2 regions of the Amycolatopsis sp. NPDC049688 genome follow, and region 1 is predicted to be linked to the other one. Evidence: riboswitches for the same ligand, from Rfam matches in the RefSeq annotation. Region 1 holds a riboswitch; the other holds the start of a gene.

What was found. Region 1 has a riboswitch for thiamine pyrophosphate ahead of thiO (glycine oxidase ThiO). Riboswitches for the same ligand answer to the same signal wherever they lie in the genome.
Region 2: it holds a riboswitch for thiamine pyrophosphate, as region 1 does, so the genes downstream of both, AB0J55_RS39945 (thiamine ABC transporter substrate-binding protein) here and thiO (glycine oxidase ThiO) in region 1, are expected to answer to the same signal.

Annotation. Positions count from the first base shown of each region.
Region 1 is NZ_JBFANY010000019.1:73,591-80,441, forward strand. It holds gene thiD (bifunctional hydroxymethylpyrimidine kinase/phosphomethylpyrimidine kinase) at 1-442, shown strand, start outside; gene AB0J55_RS39225 (MarR family transcriptional regulator) at 503-931, opposite strand; gene AB0J55_RS39230 (thiazole synthase) at 1,016-1,774, opposite strand; gene thiS (sulfur carrier protein ThiS) at 1,776-1,976, opposite strand; gene thiO (glycine oxidase ThiO) at 1,976-3,049, opposite strand; TPP riboswitch at 3,043-3,148, opposite strand; gene thiE (thiamine phosphate synthase) at 3,180-3,839, shown strand; gene AB0J55_RS39250 (hypothetical protein) at 3,840-4,571, opposite strand; gene AB0J55_RS39255 (threonine/serine dehydratase) at 4,719-5,669, shown strand; gene AB0J55_RS39260 (MFS transporter) at 5,666-6,851, opposite strand, start outside.
Region 2 is NZ_JBFANY010000020.1:26,400-33,250, forward strand. It holds gene AB0J55_RS39925 (roadblock/LC7 domain-containing protein) at 1-273, opposite strand, end outside; gene AB0J55_RS39930 (hypothetical protein) at 270-644, opposite strand; gene AB0J55_RS39935 (ABC transporter ATP-binding protein) at 732-1,739, opposite strand; gene AB0J55_RS39940 (iron ABC transporter permease) at 1,739-3,415, opposite strand; gene AB0J55_RS39945 (thiamine ABC transporter substrate-binding protein) at 3,391-4,443, opposite strand; TPP riboswitch at 4,464-4,570, opposite strand; gene AB0J55_RS39950 (4a-hydroxytetrahydrobiopterin dehydratase) at 4,603-4,884, shown strand; gene AB0J55_RS39955 (hypothetical protein) at 5,247-5,576, opposite strand; gene AB0J55_RS39960 (hypothetical protein) at 5,576-6,043, opposite strand; gene AB0J55_RS39965 (winged helix-turn-helix transcriptional regulator) at 6,040-6,630, opposite strand; gene ychF (redox-regulated ATPase YchF) at 6,682-6,851, opposite strand, start outside.

The DNA of each region.
Region 1 (6,851 bases):
GCACGCCCTGCGCGACGAGCTCCTGCCGCGCGCGACCGTGCTGACGCCGAACCTCGACGAGGTCCGCCTGCTCACCGGGATGACGGTGACCGACCGCGAGGGCATGCACACCGCGGCGGTCGTGCTGCACCGGATGGGCCCGAAGTACGTCCTGGTCAAGAGCGGCCACCTCCAGGCCGACCCGGAGTGCGTGGACCTGCTCTTCGACGGCTCGACGTTCGTGGAGCTCCCGGGCAAGCGCTACTCGACCCCGCACACGCACGGCGCGGGCGACACGATGGCGTCGGCACTCACGGCGGGCCTGGCGAAGGGGATGCCGGTGGTCGAGGCCGCGCGCTACGGCAAGTGGTTCGTCTCGCACGCGGTCGAGCACGCGTACCCGATGGGCGCGAAGGTCGGCCCGGTCTCGGCCTTCTGGCGGCTGGCTCCCGAGGAGCGCTGAGCACGTGTCCGGTTACCGTCCCTGCGTTTGCTGATCCTTGGCCAAGCGGCAGCGGGTAGCTCAGTCGTCCGCGATCAGGGCTTCGAGGGCCGGGATCGCCGCCGTCAGGGCTTCGCGGTGCTCGGGCGAGAGCCGGTCGAGCCGGCGGTTCAGCTCCTGCACGCGCGTCGACCGGACGCCGGAGACGAGCCGCTCGCCCTCTTCGGTCGCCTTCGCCAGCCACGCCCGGCGGTCGACCGGGTCGGACTCCCGGCTGACGTACCCGGCCTCGACCAGTGACGCGATGATCCGCGACATGGTCGCCGCGGCCACCCCCTCCTTGGCCGCGAGGTCACCGAGCCGGAGCTGGCCCGCGTGGACCAGCGTCGCCAGCGCCGAGATGGCGCCGTGGCCCGGCCCCGGCACACCGGCCTGCCGCAGTGACCGGGACAGCCTGCCCACGGCGAGGTACAACCTGCCCGAGACGTCCTGGACCGATGTGCTCGTCACGGCTGGCTCCTTCTGCCCTGTGCCCCGGAAATGCCGTCCACCTTACGGGCTGGCGGTGCACACTCGGCGTGAAGGCGCCCTGGTTCACCGGGGTGGACTCGACGCCTGAGCCCAGAAACGCTGCGGCACCCGCCCGGCGCCCCGGGCCAGGTGACCGGCGACGACGGCGGAGCGCATCGCCGCGGCCATCCGCTCGGGATCGGCGGCCCGGGTGACCGCGGTCGACAGCAGGACGGCGGCGCAGCCGAGCTCCATGGCGAGGGTCGCGTCCGACGCCGTGCCGATCCCGGCGTCCAGGATGACCGGGACACCCGCCCGCGACACGATGAGCTCGATGTTGTGCGGATTCCGGATCCCGAGCCCGGTGCCGATCGGCGCGCCCAGCGGCATCACCGCGGCGCAGCCGGCCTCCTCCAGGCGCAGCGCGAGCACCGGGTCGTCGTTCGTGTAGGCGAACACGGTGAACCCGTCGGCGGCCAGCCGTTCGGCGGCGTCGAGGGTTTCGATCGGGTCCGGCAGCAGCGTCCGGTCGTCGGCGTGCACCTCGAGCTTGACCAGGTCGGTTTCCAGGGCCTCCCGCGCGAGCTGGGCGGTGAGCACGGCTTCGGCGGCCGTCCGGCAGCCCGCCGTGTTCGGCAGCAGCTCGATGCCGAGCCGCTTGAGCAGTTCGATGACGCCGGAGCCGCCTTCGGCGTCGGCGCGGCGCATGGCAACGGTGGTCAGCTCGGTGCCGGACGCCACCAGCGCGCGTTCCAGCACGGCCAGGTTGGCCGCGCCGCCGGTGCCGATGATCAGCCGGGACGTCAGCTTGGTCGTGCCGATGACCAGGGGTTCTTCGTCCACTTCAGCCTCCCTGGACCGCGGTGAGCACGTCGAGGACCGCACCCTTGGGCACGGTGGTGGCCGCCCAGTCGGCGCGGCGGACGACGACGCCGTCGACCGCGACCGCGATCCCGGGCCGTTGCCCGCCGGTGGCGTCGAGGACGTCGGCGACGGTGGCGTCGTCGGGGAACGCCGTCCACTCGCCGTTGAGCTTGATCTCCATCACACGTGCTCCTTCCGGTGCAGGCGGGCGGGGGACGCGGCCGCGGTGCCGTCCGGCGGCTCGTCCCCCTCGAGCCAGGCGACCACGGCGTCCGCGGTCACCGGGGCCATCAGCAGGCCGTTGCGGTGGTGCCCGGTCGCGGCGAAAACCCCGCCGTCCAAGGCACCGAGGTACGGCAGCGCGTCCCGGCTGCCGGCCCGCAGGCCCGCGGCGGTCTCGGCCAGTTCGTACTCGGTGATCGCGGGGAAGACGCGTTCGGCGCCTTCGAGCAGCTCACGCACCCCGCGGGCGGTGACGGCCCGGTCGAACCCGGCCTCGTACTGGGTGGCGCCGAGGACGAGCTCGGCGTCACCGCGCGGGACGAGGTAGATCGGGCGGCCTTCGACGACGGCCCGGACGGTGTGCGCAGGCGGCGGCAGGCAGCCGCGGCGGGCCTTGAGCCGGAGGATTTCGCCCTTGAGCGGGCGGACGGCGTCGGCGAGCAGCGGGTGCAGGCGCCCGGTCCAGGCGCCCGCGGCGAGGACGACGGCTTCGGCGTCCGGGAGTTCTTCGACGCGCTCTCGCACGAACCGGACGTTTCGCCGGTGGCACGCCGCGTATAGGGCTTGCAGGAGTTTCCGGTTGTCCACGGCCAGGTCGCCGGGCACGTGCAGTCCGCTTCGGACGGATCCGAGGCCCGGTTCGAGCCGTTTGGCTCCCCGGCCGGTGAGCCGCTCGGCCGCGCGGCCGAGTTCGTGCAGGTGGGCCGCCAGGATGTCGAGGTAGCCGGCGTCGGCGCTGTCGAAGGCGACGACGAGCGTCCCGTGCCCGGCCAGCCCCGGATCGAAGCCCTCTTCCCGCAGGTCACGCGCGAAATCCGGCCACCGTTTCAGCGACTCCTCACCGAGGCGGAGGACGTCCTCCTCGCCGGGCCACGCCTCGGTGACGGGCGCGAGCATGCCGCCGGCCAGCCAGGACGCACCGCCGCGGGCGGGTTCGGGGTCGTACAGGGTGACCTGGTGGTTTTTCGCGGCGGCGCGCCACGCGGCGGCGAGGCCGATCACGCCGCCGCCCACCACAGCCAGGTTCGTCATGGAATCACGCTCCCTGCGCCGGCATGACCCGGATCAGGTTCCACGGTCGGAGCGGCAGCTCCCTCTCAGCCCGTGCCTCGGGCTCCCGTGCGGACACCTCCACCTTAACGGGCGGGGTACGGTCGCCGCTATGCCCGCCCTCTCCGGTGACAAGATCCGCGCCCGCCTCGACTCGGCGCGCCTGTACCTCTGCACGGACGCCCGCACCTCGCGTGGGGACCTGGCCGCCTTCGCCGACGCGGCCCTGGCCGGCGGCGTCGACATCGTCCAGCTGCGCGACAAGACCGGCGCCCTGGAGGCGGCCGGCGAGATCGCGGCGCTGGAGGTGCTGGCGGAGGCGTGCGCCCGGCACGGCGCGTTGCTGTCGGTGAACGACCGCGCCGACGTGGCGCTGGCGGTGGGTGCCGACGTGCTGCACCTGGGCCAGGACGACATCCCGGTGCCACTGGCCCGCCGCATCCTGGGCGACGACGTCGTGATCGGCCGTTCGACGCATTCGCTCGACCAGGCGCTCGCCGCGGCCGCGGAGCCCGGCGTGGACTACTTCTGCACGGGCCCGTGCTGGCCGACGCCGACCAAGCCGGGCCGCCCGGCCCCGGGCCTGGACCTGGTGCGCGCGACGGCGGCCTGGGCGCCGGACCGGCCGTGGTTCGCCATCGGCGGCATCGACGAGCCCCGGCTCCCCTCGGTGCTGGAAGCCGGGGCGTCACGGATCGTCGTGGTCCGGGCGATCACCGAAGCCGAGGATCCCGAGGCCGCGGCGCGGGAGCTGCGGGCCCGGCTGCCCTGATCACGGGGTCGGCGTCGTTGCCGCGCCCTTGCTGGTCGGCGGGGTCGCCGTGGTCGCCGGCGCCGAGGTCGACGGCTGCTCGGTCGTCGTGCTCGGGGTGGTCGTCGGGGTCTCGGACGACGTCGTCGGTGCCGTCGAGGTCTGCGACGGCGTGGTCGTCGTCTCCGTCGGGGAGACCTGAGTGTCGTCCGTGCTGGTCGGAACGGTGGTCGACGGGGTCGGCTTCGAGCGGCCCGAGTCGCCGAAGATCTTGCCGATGCTCGCGCCCGTCCCGCCGCCGATCTGGGTGCCCGTCGCCGACTCGAAGCCGACGATCGAGAGGATCGCCACCGCGAACGCCGCCAGGCTCGTGCCGATGACCAACGGCCAGCGCAGCTTCTTGAGCCGCGCGGACAGCGCGGGCGCCGTCGTGGGCTTCTCCAGCTGGACCGTCGGCTGCTCGGTGATGTCGACCGCGGGCCCGCGCCGCCGGATGCCCGACGTCGCCAGCTGACGCGCCTTGAGCGCCGCCGCGCGGGTGCGCTCCAGCGAGCGCAGGTACAGCTCGCTGCCGACCGTCGACACCACGCTCGCCACGCCGGCGCCGATCACCGTGCCCGCCACGCCCAGTGTCGAGCCGAGCAGCGCCGCGGTCACCGCCGCCAGCGCCGCTGCCAGTACCTGCGCGATCCGCAGGCCCGACTTCTCTTCCTTCTTCTCCTCTGCCGAAGCCGCTACGTTCTCCTTGCTCATGATCCCGATCTAGGTAGTCCGTGTTCTCCCCTGTCCAACGCTTAAGGCGCGTGAGGCACTCCCCTCGTTGCCGCAGCGTGAGGAGGACCACTTCGTCTGTCCATAATAGACACTCCAGTCCGGACGTTTTCTTGACATACTCGGCACATGGAACTGGTGACGATCTCTGACATCGAGGCCGCCGCGAAGCGCGTCGCCGATGTCGCCGTGCGCACGCCCCTGTTGCCCCAGACCTGGGATCCCCGCGGAACCCTGTGGCTCAAACCCGAAAACCTGCAACCGGTCGGGGCGTTCAAGGTGCGCGGCGCGTTCAACGCCATCGCCACCCTGGACGACGCGACCCGCGCCCGCGGCGTCATCGCGTACTCCAGCGGCAACCACGCGCAGGCAGTCGCGTACGCCGCGCAGCGGTACGGAGTGCCCGCAGTGATCGTCGTACCGGACGTCACGCCGCGGATCAAGGTCGAAGCCACCCGGTCGTACGGCGCCGAGGTGATCGAGGTGCCGATCGGCGAGCACGAGGGCAAAGCGCGTGAACTGGCCGCCGAACGCGGGCTGACCCTCGTCCCGCCCTTCGACCACGCGGCCATCATCGCCGGGCAGGGCACGGCCGGCCTGGAGATCGCCGAGGACCTGCCGGACGTCGACGTGGTGCTGGTCCCGGTCAGCGGCGGCGGGCTGGCGGCCGGCGTCGGCACGGCGATCCGGGCCCGCTGCCCGCGGGCGCGCGTGATCGGCGTCGAGCCCGCGCTGGCCGCGGACGCCGCCGACAGCCTCCAGCGGGGTGAGCTGGTCCGCTGGCCGCAGGCCGACCGCGCCAAGACGATCGCCGACGGCCTGCGGTCCCAGCCGTCCGAGTTGACCTTCGCCCACCTGCGGGAAGTCGTCGACGGGATGGTGACGGTCACCGAGGACGAGATCCGCGAGGCGGTCCGCGTCCTGGCCCGCAAGGCCCGGCTGGTGGCCGAGCCCAGCGGCGCGGTGACGACGGCGGCGTACCTGTCCCACGCCGGCGAGCTGCCGCCGGGCAAGACGGTCGCCCTCGTCTCGGGCGGCAACGCCGACCCGGCGCTGTTCGCCGAGATCCTCGCGGGCTAGGAGCCGGCGACCGGGGTCCCGCCGCCGCGGATGTGCGTCGGCGGGCCCTCGACACCGCAGTGGTAGCACTCGCCCAGGTGCGGACACTCGTCGTCCGGCTTGGCCGTCTCCGGCGGGGCCAGGACGCCGTTGTGGATGCCCAGCGCGATCAGGCCGCCGGCGATCGCCAACGCCGCGCAGATGACCAGCGCCGTCCGCCAGCCGGCCGTCAGCGCGACCGGGTCCGCGTACGCCTCGCCGGTCAGCCCGGCCGCCGCCGGCAGCACCGCGACCGCCAGCAGGCCTCCTGACCGGGCGATGGCGTTGTTGACGCCGGACGCGACACCGGCGTACCGGTCCGGGGCCGCGGCGAGCACCGTCGCGGTCACCGGGGCCACCACCGTCGCCAGGCCCAGGCCGAACACGACCACCGCAGGCAGCACCGTCCCGAGGTAGGACGCGCCGGGCGCGATGCGCAGCATCAGCAGCATCCCGATGCCGACCACGATCGGGCCGACCACCAGCTGCGTCCGCGGTCCGATGCGCTGGGCGAGCGCGCCGGAGCGGCCCGAGAGCAGCAGCATGATGACCGTCAGCGGCAGCCCGGCCAGCCCGGACGCGGTCGGCGAGTAGCCGAGCGAGACCTGCAGCTGCATGACCAGCAGCATCATCACCCCGCCGAGCGCGGCGTAGACGACGAACGTCAGCGCGTTCGAGAGGGTGAACGTGCGGTCGCGGAACAGCGACGGTGGCACGAGCGGCTCGTGCGAGCGGTGCTGGACGGCGACGAACGCGGCCAGCCCCGCGATCCCCAGCAGGCCCGCGACCAGCACGATCGGGTCGCCGACGCCGCGGGCGGGCGCCTCCACCAGCGCCCCGGTGATCCCCGCGAGGCCGAGGGCGCCGAGGGCCGCGGCGCCGAAGTCCGGGTGCCCGGTGGCGTCCGGATCACGGGATTCCGGGACGAACCTGCGCGCCATGAGCACCACGGCGACCGCGATCGGCACGTTGATCAGGAACGCCAGCCGCCACGACCACACCTGCACGAGGAAGCCCCCGAGCAGCGGCCCGGCGGCGGCCGCGATGCCGCCGAGGCCGGACCAGGCGCCGATCGCGCGGGCGCGGGCGTCGTGCGCGAAGGACGCCTGGAGGATCGCCAGCGACCCCGGCGTCAGGAGCGCGCCGCCGATGCCCTGCAGGATC
Region 2 (6,851 bases), on a different contig from region 1:
GACGGCCAGGCCCACCGCGGAGGCCGCCATCGCGGCCACGCTGTCGTCCTCGATGTCGCGGGTGTCGCTGCACAGCAGCAGCCCGTCCCGGCTGGCCGCCAGCAGTCCCTTGACGTTCTTCCAGTCGATCCGGCCGCGGATGTCCCGCAGCGCCGCGCTCGTCCTGGCCGCATCCTCGGGGGAAACCGCCGACGCCACCCGCCGCGCGTCCGGCCAGACCGGCGTGCTCCCGCGTTTGGGCAGCGCGGCACGTTCCGCGTGAGCTTCGCTCATACGACCAGATCGGCTTCGATGCGCTTGAGCTGCAGCCGCGCCATGGCCAGGTTCGCCCGGTCCCGGTCCAGCACGAGGTACAGGAACAGCGTCGATGTGTCCCGTTTGGACGGATCCATCAGCCGGATCACGTGGTACTGGCGGCGCAGGGTGATCAGGATGTCCTCGATGTCGTCGTTGAGCTGCAACGCGGCCATCACCCGCAGCTTCGAGCGGACGACCTCGGTGTTGCCCGCGGCGGCGACGTCCAGGTCCAGCCAGTCACCACCGCCCAGCGAGCCCAGCGACATCCCGCTGTCGTAGTCGACCACCGCGGCGCCCACCGCGCCGGCAATCGTCATCGCTTCTTTCAGCGCCGTGTCGATGTTCATCCAGAGGGCTCCTCGTTGATCAGCGTCCGGCCACTCTAGGCCGCGATCAGGAAGAGAACAGGCCCCGTTCGGAGTAAAAAAGCGCTTTCAGCCCACCAGCGCGACACCGTCCGCGTCGAACGCCAGCCGCACCGCGTCCCCGGCGCGCAGGTCCGCCGTGGCCGGGGCCACCGCGTCCACAGTGGAGTTTTCCAGCCGGACCACCAGCCGCACGTGCGCCCGCCGGTGCACCGCCGCCACGACCTCACCGGGAGTACCTTCGGCGGCCACCCGGAGCGCGTGGGGCCGCAGCCCCAGCCGCACCGGGCCGTCGCCGGCGTCCGGCAGCGTGACGTCTCCCAGCGCAGTGCGCACCTGCCCGCCCGCGGCGACGCCGTCGGCGAACGTCGTCACGCCGAGGAAGCGGGCCACGTCGTCGTCGGCCGGGTTGCGCCACACGCGCCGGACCGCGCCCTCCTGCCGGATCTCGCCGGTGTCGAGCACCGCGACCCGGTCCGCGAGGGTGAACGCCTCCTCCTGGTCGTGCGTGACCAGCAGCGTCGTGATCTTGCTGCGGCGCAACAGGTCGGCCAGGTCGATGGCCAGCTGTTCGCGCAGTCCGGCGTCCAAACCGGACAGTGGCTCGTCGAGCAGCAGCAGCCGCGGCTCCGGCGCCAGCGCGCGGGCCAGCGCGACCCGCTGCGCCTGGCCGCCGGACAGCTCGGTCACCCGCCTCTTCTCGAACCCGGACAGGCCGACCAGCGCCAGCAGCTCGGCGACCCGCGGCGCCCAGTCGCCGCGCGGGACGCCGTGCATCCGCAGGCCGAACGCGATGTTCGCGGCGACGTCGCGATGGGCGAACAGCTGGCCGTCCTGGAACACCAGCCCGAAGCCGCGCCGGTGCACCGGCACCGCGCCGAGGTCCTCGCCGTCCCAGCTCACCGCACCGCGCGCCGACGGCTCGAGGCCGGTGATCGCGCGCAGCAGCGTCGACTTGCCCGAGCCCGACGGGCCGAGCAGGGCCAGCACCTCGCCGTCGGCGATGTCCAGCCGGACGTCCCGCACCGCGGTGAACGATCCGTAGCGGACGGTCAGGTCCCGCACCGACAGCGCCATCAGAACTCCCCCACCCGGCCGCGGGCGGCCCCGAGCCGGTCGATCAGCGCGACGGCCAGCACCGTCACGAGCATCAGCAGCGCGCACGCCGCGTACGCCATCTGGTTGTTCAGCTCGCCCGGGCGTGCCATCAGCGTCGCGACGGCGACCGGCAGCGTCGGCGCGGCCGGGCGGGCGAGGAAGCTCGTCGCGCCGAACTCGCCCAGCGCCACGACGAACCCGAACCCGGCCGCGGCGACCAGCGGTCGCAGGGTGAGCGGCAGGTCGATCTCACGCCAGACGCGCAGCGGGCTCGCGCCGAGCGTCGACGCGGCCTGCCGCAGCCGGACGTCGACCGAGCGCAGCACCGGCAGCACCATCCGGACGATCAACGGGATGATCACCAGCGCCTGGGCCAGCGGCACCAGGTACGGCGAGGTCCGGAGGTCGCCGGGCAGCGCGTCGAGCGTGACGAGGTAGCCGAACCCGACGGTGACCGCCGAGACCCCGAGCGGCAGCATCAGCACGGCGTCCATCGTCTCGCCCAGCCCGCGCGCGGCTCTGGCCGGCGAGCGCCGCAACGCCACCAGGACGACGGACGCGAGCACGCCGACGACCATCGCGAGCAGGGTCGCGTCGATCGCCACCTTCAGCGAGTTCAGCGCGGCGTCCCAGCCGGACACCTGCAGCGCCCCCTTCTCACCGGTGCTCGTGAGGGCGCGGTACCCGGCGAAGCTCCATCCGTCCTCTGTGGACAGGGACTCGGCGAGCAGCGCGACGATCGGCGTCACCAGCGTGGCCAGCACGACACCCGCGGCACCGACGACCCACCACTCGCCACCCCGGGGGCGCCGCGCCGGGCCCGAGCCGGTCCGGGCGCCCTCCTTCCGCCGCCGCGCCAGCCCGCCGAGCACCAGCGCGGCGACCACGGCCGCGAACTGGATCAGCGACAGCGCCGCCGCCCCGGAAAGGTCCAGCAGGTCGACGGTCCGCAGGTAGATCTCGGTTTCCAGGGTCCGGTACCGGGCCCCGCCGAGGATGAGGACGACCCCGAAACTGGTGGCGCAGAACAGGAACACGACGGCCGCGGCGGACGCGATCGCGGGAGCCAGCGCGGGCAGCGTCACCGACCGGAAGGCCCGCCACGGCGAGGCACCGAGCGCGCGGGCGGCATCGGTCGTCCGCGCGTCCAGCCGCGCCCACAGCCCGGCGACGGTCCGCGCGACGACGGCGACGTTGAAGAACGCGTTGGCCAGCACGATCGGCAGCACGCCGCCGTCCGGCCACAGCGCGCGGAACGCCAGCCCGACGACCACGGTCGGCAGGACGAACGGCACCAGCACCAGCGTCCGCACCAGGCCGACGCCGGGCAGCCGCACCCGGGCCAGCAGGAACGCCACCGGCAGCCCGGCCAGCACCGCGACGGCCGTCGACGCGGCCGCGCTGCCGAGGGTGAACGCGGCCAGCTGCCAGGTCCGTGGATCACCGAGCACGACGTCGAGGCCGCCGTCGGCGAACCCGCGGCCGACGATCGCGACGACCGGCCAGGCGAAGAACACCACCAGGAACCCGATGGGGGCGAGCCCGAGCAGCGCCAAGCCGAACCCGCGGGACGTCCGGGGCGGGGCCACTGCCGCTGTCCGGGGGCTCCGGGTGGCGGAGCCCCCGGAGGTCACTGCTGCACGAGCGTGCGCCATTCGCCGATCCACTTCTCGCGGCCCGCCTGCACCTGGTCCGCGGGCAGCGTCTGCGGCTTCTGCGGCAGCGGCGCGACCTGCGCCCAGCCCGCGGGCAGGTCGACGCCCTGGCGGGCCGGGTAGACGTACATGTTGGCGGCGACCGTCGCCTGGAACTGCTGGGAGAGCAGGAAGTCGACGACCTTGTGCGCGTTGTCGGCCTGCTTGCCGTTCGCCAGCACGCCGGCGTACTCGACCTGCCGGTAGCAGGTGTCGAGCAGCGCCTTGGTGCGCGGCTTGCCGTCGTCGCCGACCTCGGCGGCGGGCGACGACGCGTACGAGACGACGATCGGCCGCGGGCCCTTGCCGGACGAGCCGGAGAACTGCTTGGTGTAGGCCTCTTCCCAGCCGCTGACCACCTTGACGCCGTTGGCCTTCAGCTTCGCCCAGTAGTCCTTCCAGCCGGATTCGCCGTACTTGGCGATGGTCCCGAGCAGGAACGCCAGGCCGGGCGACGCCGTGGCGGGGTCCTCGGCGACCAGCAGGTCCTTGTACTTCGGGTCGGCCAGGTCGTCGTAGGTCGACGGCGCCGGGATCCCCTTGGCGGTGAAGTAGTTCGTGTCGACGTTGACGCAGACGTCGCCGACGTCGACCGCGGACAGCCGGTGTTCCGGGTCGACGGCGTAGCGCTGCGGCCCGCGGTCGGCCTCCGGGCTGGTGTAGGGCTCGAAGACGCCCTCGCTGAGCGCGCGCGAGGCGAAGGTGGAGTCGACGCCGTACGCGACGTCGCCGATCGGGTTGGCCTTCGTCAGCACGAGCTTGTTGGTCAGCGAGCCGGCGTCACCCTGCTTGAGCACGGAGATCTTGATGCCCGACTGCTTCTGGAAGGCGTCGAGCACCTCCTGCGGCGCCAGGAAGGAATCGTGCGTCACGAGGGTGACGGTGGGCGTCTGCTGCGTGCCACCGGACCCGTCCGACAGCGAGCACGCCGCGGCGACGGCACTGACGGCGGCGATGGCCGTCGCGGCGCGCACAGCCCTGCGTTTCATCTACCCTCCTGCACTTCGCCGGACGAGGAGGGCAGCCCTCCCTTCGCCGGCATGATCCGGTCAGGTGCGAACGGTCGCGGGTGACCCGCCTCTCAGCCCGGCTCACCGGACTCCCGTGGCAACCGTGCAGCGTAGTCCAGGACGCAGGACGATGGAGACATGACGGAAATCTTGAGCGACTCCGAGGCCGACCGGCGGCTGGGCTTCCGCGCAGGCTGGGTCCGCACCGGCGCGGTGATCTCCCGCGAGGTGGAGCTGGAAAGCTTCCCCCGGGCGATCGAGGTGGTGAACCGGGTGGCGGAGCTCGCCGAGGCCGCCGACCACCACCCGGACATCGACATCCGCTGGCGGACGCTGACGTTCCGGCTCTCCACGCACTCGGCGGGCGGCCTGACGGCGAAGGACTTCGACCTGGCCGAACAGATCGACGCGGTGCTGTGATCCTGGCTACGCTGAGTGCACCATGAAGCCGCTCCGGCGTCTCCCGGTTACCGCAACCTTCGGGAGGGAGACACAGATGACTCAGGCAATCGTGGTCGGCACGGCGGCGTTCGCGACGATGGTGGCGGCGGCCGGCGGGGTGCTCTGGTTCACCGCCCGCCACCGCCGTCACCTGGACGGCTGAGAGTTCGATCACAGCCGCTAACGCGGGGCATGATCGGCGCGAGGTTCCTGCGGAAGCATTCGGTTCGCCCGTAGGGAACGCCCATGAACACCGCCCCCACCGCCGCTCAGCGCGCCTGGATCAACGCCCTCGCCCCCGCGGTGGTGCTGATCGCGATCGCCCTGCTGGGCCTGCTCGGCTAGCGGATCCGCCCGGGCGGCGGGAACTCGGCGGGCGGCTCGTCGGCCGTCGTCCAGTACTCGAGGCACGACAACCGGCCGTCGTCGACGAACACGATGAGCCCGCCGCCGGGTGCGTCGGCTTCGATCGCGACCGGGTCGTCGGCGACCGCCGCGACCGGCAGCGTCCGGTCGACCTGCAGGTTGATGCTCGGGCACCCGCAGCCGCACCGCCCGGTCACCCGGGCGGTGGCGGCCTGCGCCCGCAGTTCCGCGGCACCTGGGAAGTCCTTCGCGAGCAGCGTGTCCAGCGTCGTCCGCTCGGTGGCGGTCAGCGGGCGGGGCGCCATCAGTACCGCGACATGTTCGGGATCGTCTTCTCGGCGACCCCGATCAGGTCCTCGACCTTCGCCACATCGGCCGTCACGTCCGCGGCGGTCACCGAAGGCGCCTCGGACGACCGGTAGGCGACTTCGTTGCGCCGGATCCGCATCCGGTTGAAGGGACGCAGCAGCGGCCCCAGCGGCGGATCGAGCTGCGCGAGAACCGCTTCGTAGACGGCGATGTGGCCACCCCGGCTCGTCGCGCGCAGACCTTGGTTCTGGAGGACGGCCGCCAACGCGCGGCGCGCGCCGTCGTACGCCAGCGTGTAGGCGCCTTCCGGATCCGAGCCCAGCAGCTGCCGCGCCGAAGCGACGTGCGTGCGGGCCCTGGCGATCTCCGCCTCCGCGGCCTCCCGCGACGCCGGGACGCGTTCGAGGGAGCCGCGGGCGATGAGCGCGTCGACCGTGGCGCGCCCCTGGTTCCACCGGGTCATCGGGCCTCCTGGTCGAGGAGCAACGGGGCCAGCGGACGCTCACGCACGCTGGTGACGAACGGGTCCGTGCTGCTGGCCGCCCACGACTCGGGCGAGATCCGGTGGACGCTGACCTCGCGGCCCAGCCGCCGCGACACGTCCTCGGCCAGGTCGAAGAGCGTGTCCGGATCGGGCGAGCCGACGACGAGGACGTCGACGTCCCCGGGCGGCGGCCCCGGTTCACCGAGGTAGCGCGCAGCCCATGACCCGTAGATGTAGGCCTCGCGCACGCCCTGCAGACCGGAAAGGGCCTCGGCAAGCAGCGGCAGCGGCCCGAAGGTGACCGCCATGAGCTCGCTCAGCGGCCGGTAGAGCGGGGTGTCGGTCCGGGCCTTGACGAGCCGGCTCCGCCCGACCCGCCGGTCTTCCAGGATGCCGCCCTCGACGAGCCGTTCGACCTCCCGCAGGACGGCCGTCGGCGAGACTCCGCAGGCTTCGGCGAGCTCGGTGATGCTGTACTCGCGCTCCGGGTGCAGCAGGAGGATCGCGAGCAGCTCACCCTGCATGCGCGAACGCAGGAGCGGCAGGAGACTCGGCGAAGCTTTCATTGGACGCAGTATATCCTGCGCCCAATGAAAACAACAATCAGTAGTTGACCGTTACACGTTGAAGCGGAACTCGACCACGTCGCCGTCGGCCATGACGTAGTCCTTGCCCTCCATGCGGACCTTGCCCGCGGCCCTCGCCGCCGCCATCGAGCCCGCCTCCATCAGGTCGTCGTACGAGACGATCTCCGCCTTGATGAAGCCGCGCTCGAAGTCCGTGTGGA